3 regions of the Phyllobacterium sp. SL163 genome follow, and region 3 is predicted to be linked to each of the others. Evidence: predicted binding sites of a transcription regulator. Region 3 holds the regulator's gene; each other region holds the start of a gene.
The links. Region 3 encodes LexA, which represses DNA repair genes until DNA is damaged. Its sites were predicted from a motif close to TGTTCNNNNTGTGTTCNG; they were not measured.
Positions count from the first base shown of each region.

Region 1: a site for LexA is predicted at 2,483-2,500, ahead of ACP7B1_RS00645 (YifB family Mg chelatase-like AAA ATPase). Genes of this name have one in related genera too.
Region 2: a site for LexA is predicted at 3,058-3,075, ahead of ACP7B1_RS20680 (glycosyl transferase family 2). Genes of this name have one in related genera too.

Region 1 is NZ_JAFCVE010000001.1:132,388-138,701, forward strand. It holds gene gshB (glutathione synthase) at 1-505, shown strand, start outside; gene ACP7B1_RS00635 (LysR substrate-binding domain-containing protein) at 502-1,401, opposite strand; gene ACP7B1_RS00640 (MBL fold metallo-hydrolase) at 1,548-2,429, shown strand; gene ACP7B1_RS00645 (YifB family Mg chelatase-like AAA ATPase) at 2,580-4,112, shown strand; gene ACP7B1_RS00650 (transglutaminase-like cysteine peptidase) at 4,178-4,801, opposite strand; gene ACP7B1_RS00655 (polyhydroxyalkanoate depolymerase) at 5,124-6,314, opposite strand, start outside.
Region 2 is NZ_JAFCVE010000009.1:235,752-242,065, forward strand. It holds gene ACP7B1_RS20660 (S49 family peptidase) at 1-786, shown strand, start outside; gene ACP7B1_RS20665 (hypothetical protein) at 872-1,057, shown strand; gene ACP7B1_RS20670 (4-(cytidine 5'-diphospho)-2-C-methyl-D-erythritol kinase) at 1,064-1,948, shown strand; gene moaB (molybdenum cofactor biosynthesis protein B) at 1,951-2,493, shown strand; gene ACP7B1_RS20680 (glycosyl transferase family 2) at 2,497-3,003, opposite strand; gene ACP7B1_RS20685 (PA0069 family radical SAM protein) at 3,152-4,303, shown strand; gene ACP7B1_RS20690 (ribonuclease HII) at 4,440-5,099, shown strand; gene ACP7B1_RS20695 (F0F1 ATP synthase subunit B) at 5,168-5,647, opposite strand; gene ACP7B1_RS20700 (F0F1 ATP synthase subunit B) at 5,659-6,285, opposite strand.
Region 3 is NZ_JAFCVE010000003.1:167,321-173,634, forward strand. It holds gene gltX (glutamate--tRNA ligase) at 1-46, opposite strand, end outside; gene ACP7B1_RS07565 (ComEC/Rec2 family competence protein) at 279-2,600, shown strand; gene lexA (transcriptional repressor LexA) at 2,594-3,313, opposite strand; gene ACP7B1_RS07575 (GNAT family N-acetyltransferase) at 3,502-4,344, shown strand; gene ACP7B1_RS07580 (substrate-binding domain-containing protein) at 4,349-5,377, opposite strand; gene ACP7B1_RS07585 (ABC transporter substrate-binding protein) at 5,798-6,314, shown strand, end outside.

The DNA.
Region 1 (6,314 bases), on a different contig from region 3:
GATCGTGGCCTTCCGCAAGGAGTTCGGCGACATCATCCTCAAGCCGCTCTACGGCAATGGCGGCGCCGGCGTGTTCCATCTTGCCGATGGCGACCGCAACCTGACATCGCTGCTGGAAATGTTCGGCCAGATGTTCCGCGAGCCGATCATTGCACAGCGCTATCTCAAGGACGTGCGGGCCGGTGACAAGCGCATCATCCTGATCGACGGCGAGCCGGTCGGTGCGATCAACCGCGTGCCATCGGAAAGCGATGCACGCTCCAACATGCATGTGGGCGGGCGGGCCGAGAAGACCGAACTGACGGAACGCGAGCGCGAGATCTGCACGCGCATCGGCCCTTCCCTGCGCGAGCGCGGCTTCATTCTCGTCGGCATCGATGTCATCGGCGACTACATGACCGAAATCAACGTGACGTCGCCCACGGGCATACGCGAAGTCAAGCGCTTCGGCGGTGCCGATATCGCCGCGCTGTTCTGGGACGCTGTCGAGGCCAAGCGGCGCTAACTGCGCCGTTCCCGTTCCATCGCCTCAAGGATATCGACAAAGGCGCGCACGCGCGCAGGCCTGTATTTGGCCGGCGGATAGACCGCGTGAATGCCGCCCGCCGGCAATGACCAGCCGGGCAGCAGGCGCACGAGCCGGCCGGCCGCAATATCCTGCACCACCTGGTAGTCCGGCATGACGGCGAGCCCGATACCGGCGAGGACGCAGACATAGCTTGCCTCGGTGCCGTTAGCGCTGACAACGGACTTGCCCGTCACAACCACCTTTTCATCGCCTTTGGCAAACAGCCAGCGCAACGGTTCCTTCAGCGCCCCGTTGGCGATCCATTTCGCCGCTTCGAGCGCGCAGGGATGCGCAACGCGACCGATCTGCCCGGCATAGGCGGGCGAACAGACGAGATGCTGCTCGAACGTGCCGATCCGCCGGGCCTGCGCGCTGGAATCCTCCAGCCAGCCGACGCGGATCGAGAGATCAAGCTCATTGTCGACCAGATCGAATTTGACATCGGTGAAGGTGAGATCGGCCTGCATCTGCGGATGGCACTGAAGATAAAGCGCCAGTGCCGGCGCCACGACCTTTGCGCCATAATCCAGCGGCGCTGTCAGCATCAGGGTCCCGACAGGTGTTCCGGTCTCGGACGACACCTCCTCGATCGCGTTTTCAGCCTCGCGCAGGACGACGATGCAACGTTCGTAGAAACGCCGCCCCGCCTCCGTCGTCCGCAGCCGCCGTGTCGTGCGGATCAGGAGCGCCGTGCCAAGTTCCTCCTCCAGTTTCGACACCTGATGGCTGACGACGGCCTTGGCGACACCCAGCCGGTCGGCGGCGGCGGTGAACGATCCCATATCCACCACGGTGACGAAATAGATGAACCTGTTGAAACTGACCGCGGGCATGACACGCCTTATTATACGAAATAATCATATAGTTTGTCATTTTGATCGGGATTTTTCAAGAAACTCGTCCATGTCACTATACGCCCCACAGTGAGAAACCGAGCGAGGACCGAGACGTGCGAACCCTTCTGACACGACGCGATACGATGAAATCCCTTCTGGCAGCCGGTGCCGTGGCGGCCCTGCAGCCGCTGGGCGCCATTGCGGCCAGGGCCGCTTCCGCGCTGACATGGACCTATTTCCAGGCGGATGAGAACGGTTTCCGCCGCACCCCGGTGCTCCTGACCGGCGAGAAGGAAGCGATCCTGCTCGATGGCGGGTTCACACTCTCCGATGGACGCGCGGTTGCCGATGCGATCAAGGCGACCGGCAAGACCCTGACAACGATTTACATCAGCTGCAGCGACCCCGATTACTATTTTGGCCTGCGTCCCATCGTCGATGCCTTCCCCAAGGCAAAAGTCCTTGCGGCGCACGCCACCGTGGACGCCATCAAGGGCAACGTGCAGGGCAAGCTCGACGTCTGGGGGCCGCAGCTCAAGGACAATGGACCGAAGGTGCTGGCGGATGTCGTCATTCCGGAAGCCTCAGACCTGTCCTCGCTCGACCTGGAGGGAAACAGGATCGAGATCGTCACCATCAAGGATATGAAGGATCGCCGCTATCTCTGGGTGCCCGGGCTTGAAGCGGTTTTCGGCGGTGTGCTGGTTTCGTCAGGCGTCCATGTCTGGGTTGCGGACGAGCCGGCCGTGGAAGACCGGAAGAAGTGGATTGCCGTGCTTGATGAAATGGCGGCGCGCAATCCCCGGATCGTCGTGCCGTCGCATCAGGTTGCCGGTGCCCCGCAGGGACTTGCGGCGGTAAAATTCACCCGGAACTATCTCGAGACGTTCAACACGGAAGCCGGGAAAGCCAAGACCAGCGGCGAACTGATCTCCGCCATGAAGGCGCATTACCCCGACCTGCTCGATGTCTCATCGCTTGAACTGGGCGCCAAGGTCGCCAAGGGCGAGATGAAATGGGGCTGATGGTCCCCGGCTGAACCGCATCGCGCCGAATTCCATCCCCGGTGCGGGCCGGTTGTTCTCCTAACGTTCTTGTCATGCCACGCAAATTGTGATGAGGTGCCGTTATTGGCATTGTTCATTTTTTAGATGCGGTATTTTAGGGAACGATTGATGGTCACCCGCGTACGCACCGTCGCATTTCAGGGCATTGAGGCCCAGCCTGTCGATGTGCAGGTGATGATCGCCCCCGGCAAAATGGGAATCCATATTGTGGGCCTGCCCGACAAGGCCGTGGCTGAAAGCCGCGAGCGCGTGCAGGCGGCGCTGCATGCCTCCGGCCTGTCCCTGCCGCCCAAGAAGGTCACCGTCAACCTCGCGCCGGCGGACCTGCCCAAGGAAGGCAGCCATTACGACCTGCCGATCGCCATGGGCCTGATGGCGGGGCTCGGCGCCATTCCCGCCGATGTGCTGGACGCCTACGTCGTTCTCGGCGAACTGTCGCTCGATGGCACGATCACCCATGTGGCCGGGGTTCTTCCTGCCGCGATCTCCGCCAACCGGCAGGAGCGCGGCCTGATCTGCCCCGCCCCCTGCGGACCCGAGGCTGCCTGGGCGGGCGCGCAGATCGATATTCTGGCGCCGCGCAGCCTGATCAGTCTCGCCAATCATTTTCGCGGCCATCAGGTGCTATCGCGCCCTGAACCGTGCCTGCAGACCAATGCAGCCGATCTGCCCGATCTGAGCGATATCAGAGGACAGGAAGGCGCCCGGCGCGCGCTGGAGATTGCCGCTGCGGGCGGCCATAACCTCCTCATGATCGGACCGCCCGGCGCGGGAAAGTCCATGCTCGCGCAGCGGCTTCCGTCCATCCTGCCGCCGCTGCTGCCGCACGAATTGCTCGAGGTGTCGATGATTGCTTCGGTCGCTGGTGAATTGCCGGGCGGCAGACTCACCGACCGGCGGCCGTTCCGGGCACCGCACCATTCCGCCTCCATGGCGGCGATGGTCGGCGGCGGCATGCGCGCCCGCCCCGGTGAAGTCTCCCTCGCCCATCGCGGCGTGCTGTTTCTGGATGAATTTCCCGAATTCGCGCCCCAGGTGCTCGATTCCCTGCGCCAGCCGCTGGAAAGCGGAGAATGCATGATCGCCCGCGCCAATCACCGTATTTCCTATCCGGCGCAAATCCAGCTCGTGGCCGCCATGAACCCCTGCCGCTGCGGCATGGCCGGAGAACCGGGACACCGCTGCGCCCGGGGGCCACGCTGCCGCCAGGATTACCAGGCCCGCATTTCGGGTCCGCTGCTTGACCGCATCGACCTTCGCATCGACGTTCCCGCCGTCAGTGCCGCCGATCTCATCCGCCGCCCCGTTTCCGAAAGCAGCGCATCGGTCGCACTGCGCGTTGCCCGCGCCCGGGACCTACAGAGGCGCCGCTACGAACAAATGGGATCGCCCGCCGTGACAGTGAACGCCCATTGCCCCGCGGCGTTGATCGAAGAGGTTTCCCGACCAGACAAGCCCGGCCAGGCACTGCTGCAGCAGGCTGCCGAACAGATGCGCTTTTCCGCACGCGGCTATCACCGGATTCTCAAGGTGGCGCGGACATTGGCCGACCTTGACGGGGCCGAAGCCGTTGGGCGCATTCACGTGGCTGAGGCTATTTCCTACCGGATGGCACAGGACGCAGCCAACGAGGCGGCGTGAAATGTACAAAAGCAAATGCCAGACCTTGGTGGTCCGGCATGTCTTGATTGCCTTTTGGTGGTGGTTTAGTGAACCGACCCGACCAGAATATTGCTTGGGGCTTCGATGCTGACCCAGCGGCCGGTGTTGTTGGTGGCCTGGCGCTTCAGGTAGGTATATTCGGTTTCCGACCAGTTCTTGACGCTGTCGGCAAGGTTGTCGAGGATGAAATCGCCAGTGTCGGTGCGCACCGTCAGAACCGCATGGCCTTCGCCATCGGGCTTGCGCACAACAGTGATCAGCAGATCAGCCGGGGAAACGCCCGCCTGCATCAGTTCACGGCGCTTTTCCAGGACATAGTCTTCGCAATCGCCGACATTGCCGACCTTGTCGGGATAGCCCCAATATTCCTCAACGCCGTAAATTTCCATGTCCGTCAATGGCTTGACCGTCTGGTTCACGTGGCTGTTGACGTTGACGATCAGCTCCCAGAAATCACGCGTCATCTTGGCCGGCGCAACATTGCGGCTGCGGATCGAGCACTCATCCGGCAGGCGCTTGCAGAATTCGTAATGGCCGATCGGCTGGGATGTCAGACCGCCGGTCTGCATGAAAGCTTCAGCTGCGGAGGCGGAATTTGCGATGAGTGCGCCAGCGAAAAGTGCCGCCGCGACCCCCATCGACCTCAAAATCTTTACCGCTCCGAACATGCTTTACTCCGAACCCAACCAGCCTTCGTTAACAAAACGTTAATGGCCGGGAGGGATATGAGTCAATCACAATGGCGCCACGATCCCGCCATTGTTAATATATGGTTAAAATTTGAACTTCCTAGATTTTGACGAAAATTTGAAGGTTGTACGCGGCGGCGGCTCACAACCGCAGGACGATGACGCCCTTGCTGACCGCCTGCGGAAGGTACGCGGCCATGTCAGTAGCGATCTGAATTCATTGTGTTTTATTGAATCTCGAAACAAAACTGCCGGAAGATTCAGTCTTCCGGCATGGCTGTCTGATATTTGAACGGCGTGTTCAGCTGCGTGCGCGTTTACCGATCGGGGTGACATTGCTCTTGCGGTTGGCCTGCGCATGGTCGTTAACGAATTGGACAATACGTGGTGCAATTTCAGCACGGAAACGCGATCCGTTGAACACGCCGTAATGGCCGACCTTGGCCTGCAGATGATGCATGCGCATGGCGTCAGGGATGTTCACACACAGCGTTTGGGCGGCCTTGGTCTGCCCGACACCAGAGATGTCATCGTTCTCGCCCTCGACCGTCAGCAGCGCAACGGTGCGGATCGAGGCGGGATCGACCAGCTTGCCCCGGTGGGTCATCTCACCCTTGGGCAGGGCGTGGCGGACAAAAACCGTATCGACCGTCTGCAGGTAGAATTCCGCAGTCAGATCCATTACCGCCAGATACTCGTCGTAGAACTCGCGGTGCTTGTCGGCGGAATCGCCATCTTCCTTGACCAGATGCATGAAGAATTCCTTGTGCGCCGTGATGTGGCGATCAAGATTCATGCTCATGAAGCCGGAAAGCTGCAGGAAGCCGGGATAGACGTCGCGCATGAAGCCGGCATGCGGCCATGGCACCGACATGATGACATTGTCGCGGAACCAGTCGATGCCCTTCTCCTCGGCCAGGATATTGACCGCGGTCGGGTTCTTGCGTGTATCGATCGGTCCGCCCATCAGCGTCATGCTGGACGGCGCAAACCGGTCGCCATTGGCTTCCATGACCGACACGGCGGCAAGAACCGGGACCGATGGCTGGCAGACCGCCACCACATGGGTGTCTTCGCCCAGCGCGTGGAACATGTCGATGACATAATCGATGTAATCATCCAGATCGAAACGGCCGGCGGTCAGCGGCACGGTGCGCGCATCGACCCAGTCGGTGATGTAGACGTCCGCATGGGGCAGCAGGGCCTCGACGGTGCCGCGCAGCAGCGTGGCATAGTGGCCGGACATGGGTGCAACCACCAGAATCTTCGGGTCCGCAGCACGCTTTGACGACAGCGCGCGCTTGAAGTGGATCACGTTGCAGAACGGCTTTGACCAGACGATCTTTTCGCGGATTTCCACTTCCTCGCCGTCCACGACGGTCGTTGGAAGATTGAAAACCGGCTTGCCGTAGGTGCGCGTGGTTCGTTCGAACAGCTCGCAGCCCGCCGTAATGGACCGGCCGATGATCGTCTGCGAAAAGGGATTGAGCGG
Region 2 (6,314 bases), on a different contig from region 3:
CTGCACGGCGCCATCATGTCTGGCGGTGGTCAATTCCGGCAAAATCTTTCCCTTGCATCCGTCGCATCGGTTCTGGAAAAAGCCTTTGACGACAAGGATTCGCCAGCGGTGGCGATTTCGGTCAATTCGCCGGGCGGTTCTCCGGTACAGTCGCGGCTGATTTACCGGCGCATCCGTGACCTGGCAGCCGAAAAGAACAAGAAGGTCTATGTCTTCGTCGAGGACGTCGCGGCCTCCGGCGGCTATATGATCGCCGTTGCCGGTGACGAGATCATTGCCGATCCGTCATCGATCGTCGGCTCGATCGGCGTTGTCTCGGCAAGTTTCGGCTTTACGGAACTGATCAAGAAGATCGGCGTGGAACGGCGCGTCTATACGGCAGGAAAGAACAAGGCGACGCTCGACCCCTTCAAGCCGGAAAACAAGGCTGATATCGAACATCTGAAGGCGTTGCAGCTGGAAATCCATGACACCTTCATCGCTCTGGTCAAGGAACGGCGCGGCGACAAGCTGAGCGACAGCGCCGATCTCTTCACCGGCCAGTTCTGGACGGGAACACGCGGCGTTGAACTCGGTCTGGTCGACGGTCTTGGCGACATGCGCTCCTATCTCCAGTCGCAATATGGCCCCAAAACCAAGCTAAAACTGATCTCGCAGCCGCGCGGCCTGTTCGGGCGCAGAATTCCATCCGCCAGCGTGCAGATCGAAGGGCTTGGCAGCGGTTTGGCCAATGGGCTGATGGACGCAGCCGAGGAACGGGCGCTCTGGTCGCGTTTCGGCCTGTAAACCGGCGCAGGATTTTTTGGCAAGGCCGGAACTCCGTGCTATGAATGCGGACAGGAATGATATCGGTAGTTGAGGGTTACAGACGATGCCACAATTGATCTTTTTTGCTCTTGTCGGCGCCGCCGCCTATTACGGCTATCGTTCGTTCAAGAAGGAAGCACAGCGCGTCTCGCAGCGCGTGCGCGAGGCCGAAAAAGAGGCACAAAATCGTGCACAGGGAACACTGGTCCAGGATCCCGAAACCGGTGAATACCGCCTGCGCAAAGACTGAGCGTCCATGCTTGCCAGTCCTGACCATACAATCAGCCTGACCGCCCCGGCCAAGATCAATCTCGCGTTGCATGTAACCGGCAGACGTGACGACGGCTACCATCTGCTCGACAGTCTCGTCGTGTTTGCCCGTTTCGGCGACCGGTTGAGCGTGACGAAAGCGGCGGCGGATTCCTTCACCCTGTCCGGTCCCTACGGCATGGGGCTTCCCGCCGACGATACGAACCTGGTGCTGCGGGCGCGGGACGCCCTGCGCCGGCGGTATGGCAGGCAGGCAACGCCCGTCGCCATCCATCTGGAAAAACATCTCCCTGTCGCCTCCGGCATCGGCGGCGGCTCCAGCGATGCTGCTGCTGCCCTGCGCGCTCTGGCAGCCCTCTGGGCTATCGATGCCAGCCTGACGGACCTGGCCGCACTCGGCCTGCCGCTGGGTGCCGACGTGCCGATGTGCCTGCACGGCGAGGCGCTGATCGCACGCGGCATCGGCGAAGAGATCGAGCGCATCGCAACCTTTCCGCGCCTGCCCATGGTCCTCGTCAACAATGGGGTGACGGTGTCGACACCGCAGGTCTTTTCCGCGCTGACCCGCCGCGACAATCCTCCCTTGCCCGCGCTGCCTCCCCTGACATGCCTTGCGGAAGTTTGCACCTATCTTCGGCAGACGGACAACCATCTTTTCGCAGCCACGCAAAAGCTTGCGCCCTCGATCAATGGCAGCATGCAGGCATTGCTGGACACCAACCCGTTGCTCGCGCGCATGTCCGGCTCGGGCGGCACCTGCTTTGCACTCTACAGCGATGACGCGGCGGCTGATGCAGCCGCAATGCGGTTGCGCCAAAGCCAGCCCGCGTGGTTTGTCGTCGCCACCAGCAGCACAATGGAAGGGAGCTGATCTTGGCCCGCATTGACGAGACACGCCCCTTTGTACCCGTCGGGATTGCCGTGCTGACTGTTTCCGATACGCGCACGCTCGATGACGACAAATCCGGCACGACGCTGGCCGACCGCATCACGGCAGCAGGACACCGCCTGGTGGACCGCGCCATCGTGACCGATGACCGCGAAGCGATACGCGACAAGGTGCTTGCCTGGTCGAACAGCCCCGATGTGGACGTGGTCATCACCACAGGCGGTACGGGCTTTACCGGCCGGGATGTGACGCCTGAAGCGCTGGAGCCGATCTTCGAAAAGCGCATGGACGGCTTTTCCGAGGTGTTCCACCGCATTTCGTACGACAAGATCGGCACGTCGACCATCCAGTCCAGGGCAACCGGCGGCGTGGTCAATGCAACATTCGTTTTCGTGCTGCCGGGCTCACCCGGCGCCTGCAAGGATGCCTGGGATAATATTCTCCAGTTCCAGCTCGACTACCGCCACATGCCCTGCAATTTCGTCGAGATCATGCCCCGGCTGGACGAACATCTCAAACGGGGCTGACAGTTACTTCGCCGCGCCGGGAATAATCTCCGCCCGCAGACGCTTCATGGCGAGACCACGCGCCAGGTCCGCCGCACTCTTGCCCGGAGCCGACAAAGCCATCGCCTGACGCTTTGAAATCAGCAGCCCATTGGCCAGAGGATTTCCGGGCGCGAAAACCCGCGCGAAGAACGGCTTCCGATGCGCGTGGGAACGGGTGAAACAGGCTGGGCCCTGCATGCGTTCCACATGAAGGGAGACAGCCTCGATCCAGCCGTCGATCAATCGCGCACCGGGTTCGATGAACAAAATCCAGTCGCTGCGCGCGCGGCGCAGACCGTCGATCAATGTCTGGTCCTGCAGGAAAATACACCCGGCCGCATCGGCCACGCGGTGGGTCTGGTCGGTCGAGCCGTGATCGATGACGATGACATCGCTCAACACACCTTCGACAGCTCCGCCCACCAGTCCGCCGAGCGTTCTGGCCAAGGGTTCATCGGCATTGCGGGTTTCGATCAGGACGGAAATCATTCATTTCAGTTATAGTATTATTATTGAAATTTCCATCATCCTTTTTCAGCAGATTGTTCTTGCTTTGTTCTCATAATTTGCTAGGAATACATTCATGTTGCGACGGTATGAGCGACTCAGTCTCGCTCCGGTCTCAAGGAGAATGTCAATGAACATCATGGTACAGGCGGACAAGGCCGCTTTCGGGCAAGGCCGGGCCGAACATGCCAATGTGCTGGTCGACGAAGCCGGGTTGCGGATCGACCATGGACGCCGGCGTGGACGCGGCGCAGGCATGAACCCATCCGGGCGTTTCGAGCCGGAAACGCGCCATGTCTTTGACGATGGCTGGGAGACAATCGAGGACTTGCCCGCCTTCAAGACCGAAGTGCAGATCGAGAAGCCGCGCACCATCATCACACGCAATGACTCGCCGGATGTCGGATTCGATCGCTCGATCAATCCCTATCGCGGTTGCGAGCATGGCTGCATCTATTGCTTCGCCCGGCCCACCCACAGCTATATGGGCCTGTCAGCCGGTCTCGATTTTGAATCGAAACTGTTTGCCAAGCCCGATGCCGCCAGGATGCTCGACCGCGAACTGTCCAAACCGGGTTATACCGCCAAGACCATCGCTATCGGCACCAATACGGATCCCTATCAGCCGATCGAGAAGAAGTGGCGCATCATGCGCGAGATTCTGCAGGTGCTCGAAGAGCATCAGCACCCAGTCGGCATCGTCACCAAATCGGCGCTGATCATGCGTGATATCGATATTCTCGCCCGCATGGCCGAGAAAGGTCTTGTCAAGGTCTGCCTTTCTGTCACGACGCTGGACGGCAAGCTCGCCCGGACGATGGAACCGAGGGCCTCAACCCCGACGCGGCGGCTGCAAGCGCTGCGTGCACTCTCCGACGCGGGCATTCCGACGGGAACCCTGGTGGCCCCGATCATTCCGGGTCTCAATGATCACGAGATCGAGCGCGTGCTTGACAGCGTGTATGCCATGGGTGCGCGCGAAGCCGGCTATGTGCTCCTGCGCCTGCCGCTCGAGGTCAGTCCCATCTTCAAGGAATGGCTGCTGCGCAACTACCCGGACCGGTATCGCCATGTTCTTTCCCTCGTGCGCTCCATGCGCGGCGGCAAGGATTACGATGCGGAATGGGGCAAGCGCATGCGCGGCGACGGTCCCTATGCCTGGCAGATCGGACGCCGGTTCGAAATCGCCGCCAAGCGCCTCGGCATCAATCTCGCCAAGCGCCGTCTGCGCACCGACCTGTTTGTGCCAACCGCAGGCAGCGAACAGTTGTCGCTGTTTTAACCAATCAAACGGGTCTCCGACCTGTTTCTGAAAATCCGTCGAGCGCCCCCCATCCCGCTGACGGAAGTCCCGATGCCTACCCCATCCGCATCGGGGCCTTGCAGAGAATCAGAACGAATGCGAGTCTCGCCGCAACATGGCCCGATTGCGTTCTGATTCTCTGCTTCTTCCTCTCGATACCGGCAAACCCGATTTTGCGACGGAGCGCCGGCTCATGCGCGATGGCGTGCCTTTTGTCGTGGGGATCGACGAAGCCGGTCGCGGGCCACTAGCAGGCCCTGTTGTCGCTGCGGCGGTCATCCTTGATCCCGAGCGGATTCCCGATGGTCTTGACGATTCAAAACGCCTGACCGCCAGGAAGCGCGCGGAATTGTTCGATATCATTTTGCAGACAGCGCTGGCGTCGGGTATTGCCAGTGTCGCCGCGCCGGCAATCGATGCGACAGATATTCTGAAAGCCGCGCTGGAGGCCATGCGCCGCGCCACCTGCGGCCTTTCCATCCTGCCGGGCCACGCGCTCATCGACGGGCGGGATGTGCCGCGCGGCCTTCCCTGCCCCGGTACGGCGATGATCAAGGGCGACCAGCGTTCGGTCTCCATTGCCGCGGCCTCCATTCTCGCCAAGGTCAGCCGCGACCGGATGATGGCGCAGGCCGGCCGCCACTACCCGGCCTATGGACTTGAGACCCATGCGGGCTACGGAACAGCGTTTCATCGCAGCGCGATGCTAACCCACGGACCAGTGGTTGGCCTGCACCGCTTCAGTTTCGCACCGCTGAAGAACCGGGACGTTTAGGGCGGGGCCACGCGCCCAAAAGAAAAAGCCGCCTTGCGGCGGCTTTCTCAAATTCCATTTGCCCTCAATCAGTTCAGGCGGGTCTTCACTTCGCTCAAGGAAGATTTGAACAGGTCGGCCGATGTCTTGGCGTCAACCTTGTCCTTGAGGATACGGCCAGCAGCGGCAACAGCGATATCGACTGCGGAAGCGCGAACGTCGTTGACGGCCTCGGTCTCGGCCTGGGCGATCTTCTGCTCGGCAAGCTTGTTGCGGCGCGCAACGTACTCTTCCGTCTTCTGCTTGGTTTCCTCAATGATCGCATGGGCTTCGCGCTGAGCTGCGGCAACGATCTCGCCAGCTTCCTTTTCGGCTTCCTTGCGCTTGCGCTGATACTCGGCCAGCAGCGACTGCGCTTCCTCACGCAGGCGGCGGGCTTCTTCCAGCTCGTCGCGGATACGCTCGGCACGGCCGTCAAGCGACTTGCCGACAACGCCCGGAACCTTGAGGTAAACCATCAGCGCCAGGAAGATAACCAGCGCAATCAGGGCCCAAAATGTTGCGTCCATCATGCTTCTCCTTAACCGCGCACGGCTTTGACCGCAGCGGAAACACTTGCCGTATCGACAGTTCCACCGATGATCTTCTTGACGATTTCCGCCGCCGTTTCCTCGGCGATGGCACCGACGCCAGCCATTGCCTTGTCTTTGATAGACGCAATGCTTGCCTCGGCTTCAGCCAGCTTCTTTTCCAGGGCAGCAGAGATTTCCGCTGTTTCAGCGTCTGCCTTGGCCTTGGATTCATCACGGGCGGTCTGAGCAATGCTGCCGGCCTTTTTCTTGGCTTCGGCAAGTTCCTGCTCATAGGCGGCGAGCGCCTCATCCGATTCCTGCTTCATGCGGGCAGCCTGATCGAGATCGGTTGCGATGCGATCGCGGCGGGTCTCGATGATGCCGCCGATACGTGGCAGAACCACACGCGACAGGAACAGGTAGAAAAATGCAAATGTCAGTGCCAGCCAGAGCAGCTGCGAAGCAAAATGGCTGGAGTCGAAAGGCGGGAAAACACCTTTATGCGCCACACCCGTTTCGGAGTGGGTCGCAGTGGCATGGGCATCAGACGCGCCACCCGTTGCAGCCGTGTCGGCATGCGCAGGTGTCTCGGTCTGAGCGGTTGTGGATGCGGCATGAGCCGAAGACACAAACATATGTTGTCCCCTTGGTTCGGGCATTTCCC
Region 3 (6,314 bases):
ATCCGGTCGGGGAGGGTGCAAAACGGGTAACAACAGGTGACGACATAAGGACTCCAACAGACGTCTCGGCCATTAGCCTAACATCCAATCGATTTGATCTGGCGTTGATGTAGCATAGGAGCGCTGTCGTGCAAGGGCATTGGCAGAATTGGAGGCAAATGCAGGGGCCCGGCACCAGTACACAAACGAGTGAACGGCAGTTTTTTGATCGTCCGGCGGACGATGAGCCGGGTCTTGCGATCCAAATATCCCAAAATGTTGCTGTCACCCGGCGAGGCGTGAGTCTGTCCGCAGCGCTGCGCCGGCGCATGGGGTTGGGGCAGGATTTGCTCCCGGCCGTTTCCCGGGCATGCGGGCGGGATTATGATCGCGGCAGTCTTTTCCTGTTCGTGCCGGTTTTTGCCGGCAGCGGCGCCATCGTCTATTTCAGTCTGCCATCGGAACCGCGGCTGAGCGCCATCCTCTTCGGATTGACCGCGCTTGCCGGGTTCAAACTCCTGGCACGCGAGCGGCATCTGACGGGGATGGGTCTTTCCGCCGCCGTGCTGGTTGTCATGGGCATGCTCTGCGCCAAACTGGAAACGCTGCGGCTGGATACGCCAATGCTCGGCTCCGCCGTCACCACGCGGCTGACCGGCCGCATCGTCGCGATCAACCGCGCCGAGCGGGGCGGCTGGCGCGTGACGGTTGACGTGATAGCGACGGAGCGCCCGCTGCTGCGCTATGCCCCGGCAAGGCTGGTTGTATCGGCCCGAGCCTTGCCACCTGAAGCTGCCATAGGCAGCGGGCTGCGCGGTCTGGTGCATCTGCGCCCGCCATCCGGTCCCGTGCGATCAGGCAATTACGACTTTGCCTTCCACAATTACTACAGGGGCATCGGCGGCAGCGGCTTCTTTCTTGGCAGGCCCGAAGCAGCCTCTCTGCCGGAACCGGCTGATTTGACAACCAGAACGCTGTTTGCCGTCGCTGCGATGCGCCAGGCACTCACTGATCGTATCCTCAGTCATATACCTGGAGAAGCCGGTGCCATCGCCGCATCGCTGATCACCGGCCAGCGCGATGGCATCAGCGAGGCCACCAACAACGCCATGCGGCTGAGCGGCCTGTCGCATATCCTCTCCATTTCTGGATTGCACATGGCGCTCGTGGCCGGGATCGTCATCGGCTCGCTGCGTGCATGCATGGCCTTCTTTCCGGACTTTGCCGCGCGCTATCCCATCAAGAAATTTTCGGCATGCGCAGCGCTGCTGGCATCGGCATTCTATCTGCTGCTCTCGGGGATCGACGTGGCGGCCCAGCGCAGCTTTGTCATGCTGGCAGTCATGCTTGTCGCCATGACCGTGGACCGGGCTGCCTTGTCATTGCGCAATGTTGCCCTGGCCGCCTTGGTAACCATTGCCATCGCGCCGCACGAGGTGATGGGACCAAGCTTCCAGATGTCGTACTCGGCCACCGCCGCACTGATCGCATTCTACGGCTGGTGGTCGCCGCGCAGGGCCGGCCGGACCGCGCGGCGTGCCTCCGGCAACAACCTGTTGTTGCGGCTGCCCGGTAAGATCGGCGATCATATCAGTGATGTCGCGCTGACATCCCTGGTCGCCGGTTCGGCCAGTGCGATCTTTGCCGCCTATCATTTCAACAATACCGCACCGCTCGGGCTGATCGGCAACGCCTTTGCCTTGCCCGTGGTCTCGGTGCTGGTCATGCCCTTCGCCGTATTGGCGCTGTTGCTGATGCCGTTCGATCTGGATTTCCTGCCGTTCGCCGTCATGGAACGCGGCATCAAGCTGGTGGTGTTCATCGCCCATCACGTTGCCGCACTCTCGCCCTCGGGTAATCTCGGTCCGATGCCGCAGCCGAGCCTTATCCTGATGAGCGTGGCACTTGTGATCCTGCTTCTCACGACGTCGTGGTTGCGTCTGTGCAGCCTGCCGCTGTTTGCTGCGGCCATCCTGATCATGGCACGCACAGCGCCGCCGGATATCGTCCTGTCGGAGGATGGCCGGCTGGCCGGTGTGCGCAATGGCGCGGCATTGATGATCAATCGCCCGCAGGGCGGCGCCTTCACGTTAAACAACTGGCGGCAGGGTTTTGGGCTGGAACAGATCGTCAAACCGGCGCGGATCGGCAAAGAGGCAGCGGAGGGTGCCTTCGAATGCGCCGGAAAGCTCTGCCTGGCGCGCGAACCGGGCGGTCTCATCATCGCCTATACGGATGATCCCGCGCAAAGGAACCCCGCCTGCAGCGAGGGAAACATCGTCGTGCTGGGCTTTGCCGGTGTGAACACCGGTTGCCCCGTTCCCGGCCCGATGGTGATCACGCGCCGCGATCTCGCCCTGAACGGTGCTGCGGAAATCCGGTTCGGTTCCGGCGGGCAAGGGCAGGGTGACGTGACGGATCTATCGAAAGCCGTAGAAGCGATGGAGCAAAGGGGGCAGTCGGCCCGCCTGACCTGGGCGATCGGTCCGCCCGACCGACCCTGGAACACGTACCGCATCCATTCCAATGCGGCGCGCAACCGGCCGGAGCGTTCACGCAAGGCCCACGCGATCGAAGGCATCCCGGACAATGCCGAACGGGACGCGGCGGCCGATCAGTAACGGCGGATCAGGCCGACGAGCTTGCCCTGCACCCGCACGCGGTCCGGTCCGAAAATCCGCGTTTCATAGGCAGGGTTGGCGGCTTCCAGGGCAATCGAGGCACCCTTGCGGCGGAACCGCTTGAGCGTGGCTTCCTCATCATCGACCAGCGCAACGATGATTTCGCCTGGGCTTGCGGTGTCGCCGCGCTTGATGACGACGGTATCGCCATCAAAAATGCCCGCTTCGATCATCGAGTCGCCCTTGACCTCAAGCGCATAATGTTCACCGCTGCCGATCATATCAGGCGGAAGGCTCAGCATGTGGGTCTGGTTCTGGATCGCGGAAATCGGCACACCGGCGGCAATCCGGCCCATGACCGGAATGCTGACATTGGCAGGCATATCCATGTCGTTGGAGGCGCGCGGCTGCGGTTTGGGCGGCGCAACATTACGTCCGAGACTGCCCTCGATGACACTCGGCTCGAACTTTCTCTGGCTGTTGAGGCCGGGTGCGATGGAGTCCGGCAGGCGCAGGACTTCCAGCGCACGTGCCCTGTTCGCAAGCCGGCGAATGAAGCCGCGCTCTTCCAGCGCAGTGATCAGCCGGTGAATGCCGGATTTGGAGGCCAGATCCAGCGCATCCTTCATTTCGTCGAAGGATGGCGGAATGCCCGTCTCCTTCAGACGCTCATGAATGAAGAGAAGAAGTTCATGTTGTTTACGCGTGAGCATCGGCGATCCTTTAGCAGGGAATCGGAAAAACAAAACCAGAACAAACACTATCTGTTCCAGCATTGTTCTACAAGTGCTTAATATTCCGTTGCGGCAATGCTGGAAGCTTGGTTACGAAGCATGTGGGGGCAGAAATGCACCCGTTCAGGGTACTGTTCCGTCGGTTTCCAACTGGATATCACAATATCATGACAGCTTTCATCCGAATCGCCGAGCGCCAGGACCTTGACACCATCATCGACTGGGCAGCTGCCGAGGGCTGGAACCCCGGTTTGGACGATGCGGACGCATTCTGGGCCGCGGACCCCAAAGGCTATCACGTGCTTGAGGTCAATGATGAACTGACGGCAGCGGTCTCGCTGGTCCGCTATGCGAGAGACTACGGCTTTCTCGGCTTCTACATGGTGCGTCCGCAATCGCGCGGGCTGGGTTTCGGCTGGTCGCTCTGGCAGGATGTGCTGAGCGGATTTGCCGGACAGACCATCGGCCTTGATGGTGTCGTTGCCCAGCAGGAAAACTATCGGAAGTCGGGGTTTGTCTATGCCCATGCGAATTACCGCTATGGCGGCGCCCCCGGCTGCAGGGCACCCGTCAGCGACGATATCGTCGCCATCGATGCGCAATGGATCGGCGCCGTCGCCGCCTATGACCGTCAATTCAATCCCGAACCACGGGAATCGTTTATCCGTGCCTGGCTCGGCCCGTCCGGCTCGCGCCACGGCCTGGCCTGCATTGCCGACGGAAAAATCGCGGGGTATGGCGTCGTGCGCGCATGCCGCGAGGGTTGCAAAATCGGTCCCTTGTTTGCCGAAACCGAAGAGATCGCCGACCGGCTGTTTCAATCGCTCGCAGCAAAGGCCGGGGATGCACAGGTCTTTCTGGATATTCCCGGGACCAATGGGGCCGCGCGGCGCCTGTGCGACCGGTACGGTCTGGCGCCGGTGTTCGAAACCGCACGCATGTATCGCGGACCGGCGCCCGAATTGCCGCTCGACCGGATTTTTGGCATCACAACCTTCGAATTGGGCTAGGCACTCACCGGCGCGGGGCGACGGGCGGACCGCTCGATTGGCGCAGGATGAGTTCGACCGGCCATATCTCGTGGATGTTCTCGACCGGCTCGCCGTCAAGGACGCGCACCAGCAGTTCGGCGATACGCGACCCGGCGGAGCGGATCGACGACCGGGTGGTGGTCATGGCGGGGACCATGTTGCTGGCATTGAGATAGGGGAACACGTCGTCATGGGCGATCACCGAAACTTCCTTGCCGAGTTCGTAGCCTTTTGAACGGATGGCGCGGAAAATGCCGAGCGCCGTCATCATCGAGCCGGCGAGAATGGCGGTCGGATGCGGCGTATAGGACAAAAGCCGCTGCGCCTCATGAAAACCGGTTTCGTCGGAAAAACGCTCATGCACGATGAAGCGCGGATCGACGGCAATGCCGCGCTCCAGCAATGCTTCGCGATAACCCATTTCGCGGTGTTCGGAAAAGGTGTGGCCCTTCAGCCCGTCGATCATCGCGATATGCCGGTGGCCGAGATCGATCAGGTGCGATGCCGCCTGCCGGAAGGCGCCGGCATTGTCGATATCGAGCCAGGCATGCGGGGCGGCGATATTGGTTCGCCCGTGCAGCACAAAGGGAAATTTCGCTTCCGTCAGCATGGCAACCCGCTCGTCCATCAGGGTGGGGCCGGTGACGATGATGCCGTCCACGCGCTTGCTGGAAATCAGCCGCCGGTAGGCCGCAAGCTCGTCATTGTTGATGCTCGGGCTCATCAGCAGGTCCATTTCGTGCTGCGACAGCTGCTCGGCCAGACCGGAAAAGAACTCGCTGGTGTGCGGACCGAAACGTTCGCTGCGGTCGCGCGGCATCAGGATGCCGATGGCGCCGATGCGGCCGATGGCAAGGCGCCGGGCATTGGCATTGGCGCTGTAACCGAATTTGAGAGCCGCCTGGCTGACGCGTTCGCGCGTCGCCTTGTTGACTTCAGGATAGCCGTTCAGGGCGCGACTGACGGTCGTTTGCGAGAGGCCCAGTTGTTCAGCCAGTTCCTTGAGTTTCATGGCAAGCAATCCAGTACGGTCTGTTCAGGCAATGCAGATATGACTCCAAATAATAAACATAACCAGAGGCTAAATTCAAAGCGCTTTGGTAAATTGCTCGCGATATTGTGATCCGCGAGCGGCGCAGTGCTGTTTCAACAGGGCGGCAGCCCGGAATTCACGTTCTCAGCAATACCGTATAATGCACTGTAACATATATATAATAATTCATTTCTCCATGCGGTTTACCTTGATGTCTGGCTTGTGCCGCCAATTTGCGGCTTGACAGGTGAAAGAGCCTTTGTCATTTTTCATTCAAAGCGCTTTGAATTTTGATGTTTCAAATGATTTCCAAAGCGCTTCAGGAGGAGTTTTTGAAGAGGGGCCAAGCATCGTTGCGATGTACGGCAGCCGATTCTGTCAGATTTTTGGGAGGAAATCATGAAAGCCAAATCATTCATTGCGACCCTTTTGACCACGACCTTGCTGGCTTCAGGGGCTTTTGCCGCCAATCTGGCGATTGTATCCGGCGACACCGGCAATGGACGCGAGTTCCTGCGCAAGCAGCTTGACCAGTTCGAGAAGGAAACCGGCAACAAGGTGTCCATCGTTGCCATGCCAGCCAACAGTTCCGACAATTTCGGCCAGTACCGGCTGTGGCTCGCCGCCGGCAATACCGACATCGACGTCTACCGTACCGACGTGATCTGGGCGCCGCAGCTGGCCGACCAGTTCCTCGACCTGAAGGAAGCCGCCAAGGACGTCATCGACCAGCACATACCGTCGATCATCGAAAGCCAGACCGTCGGCGGCAAGCTGGTCGCCTTGCCGATGTTCACCGACGCCCCGGCGCTCTACTACCGCAAGGACCTGCTGGAAAAGTACAAGAAGCCGGTGCCGAAAACCTGGGACGAGATGGCGGCAACCGCCAAGGAAATCCAGGACGGCGAGCGGGCGG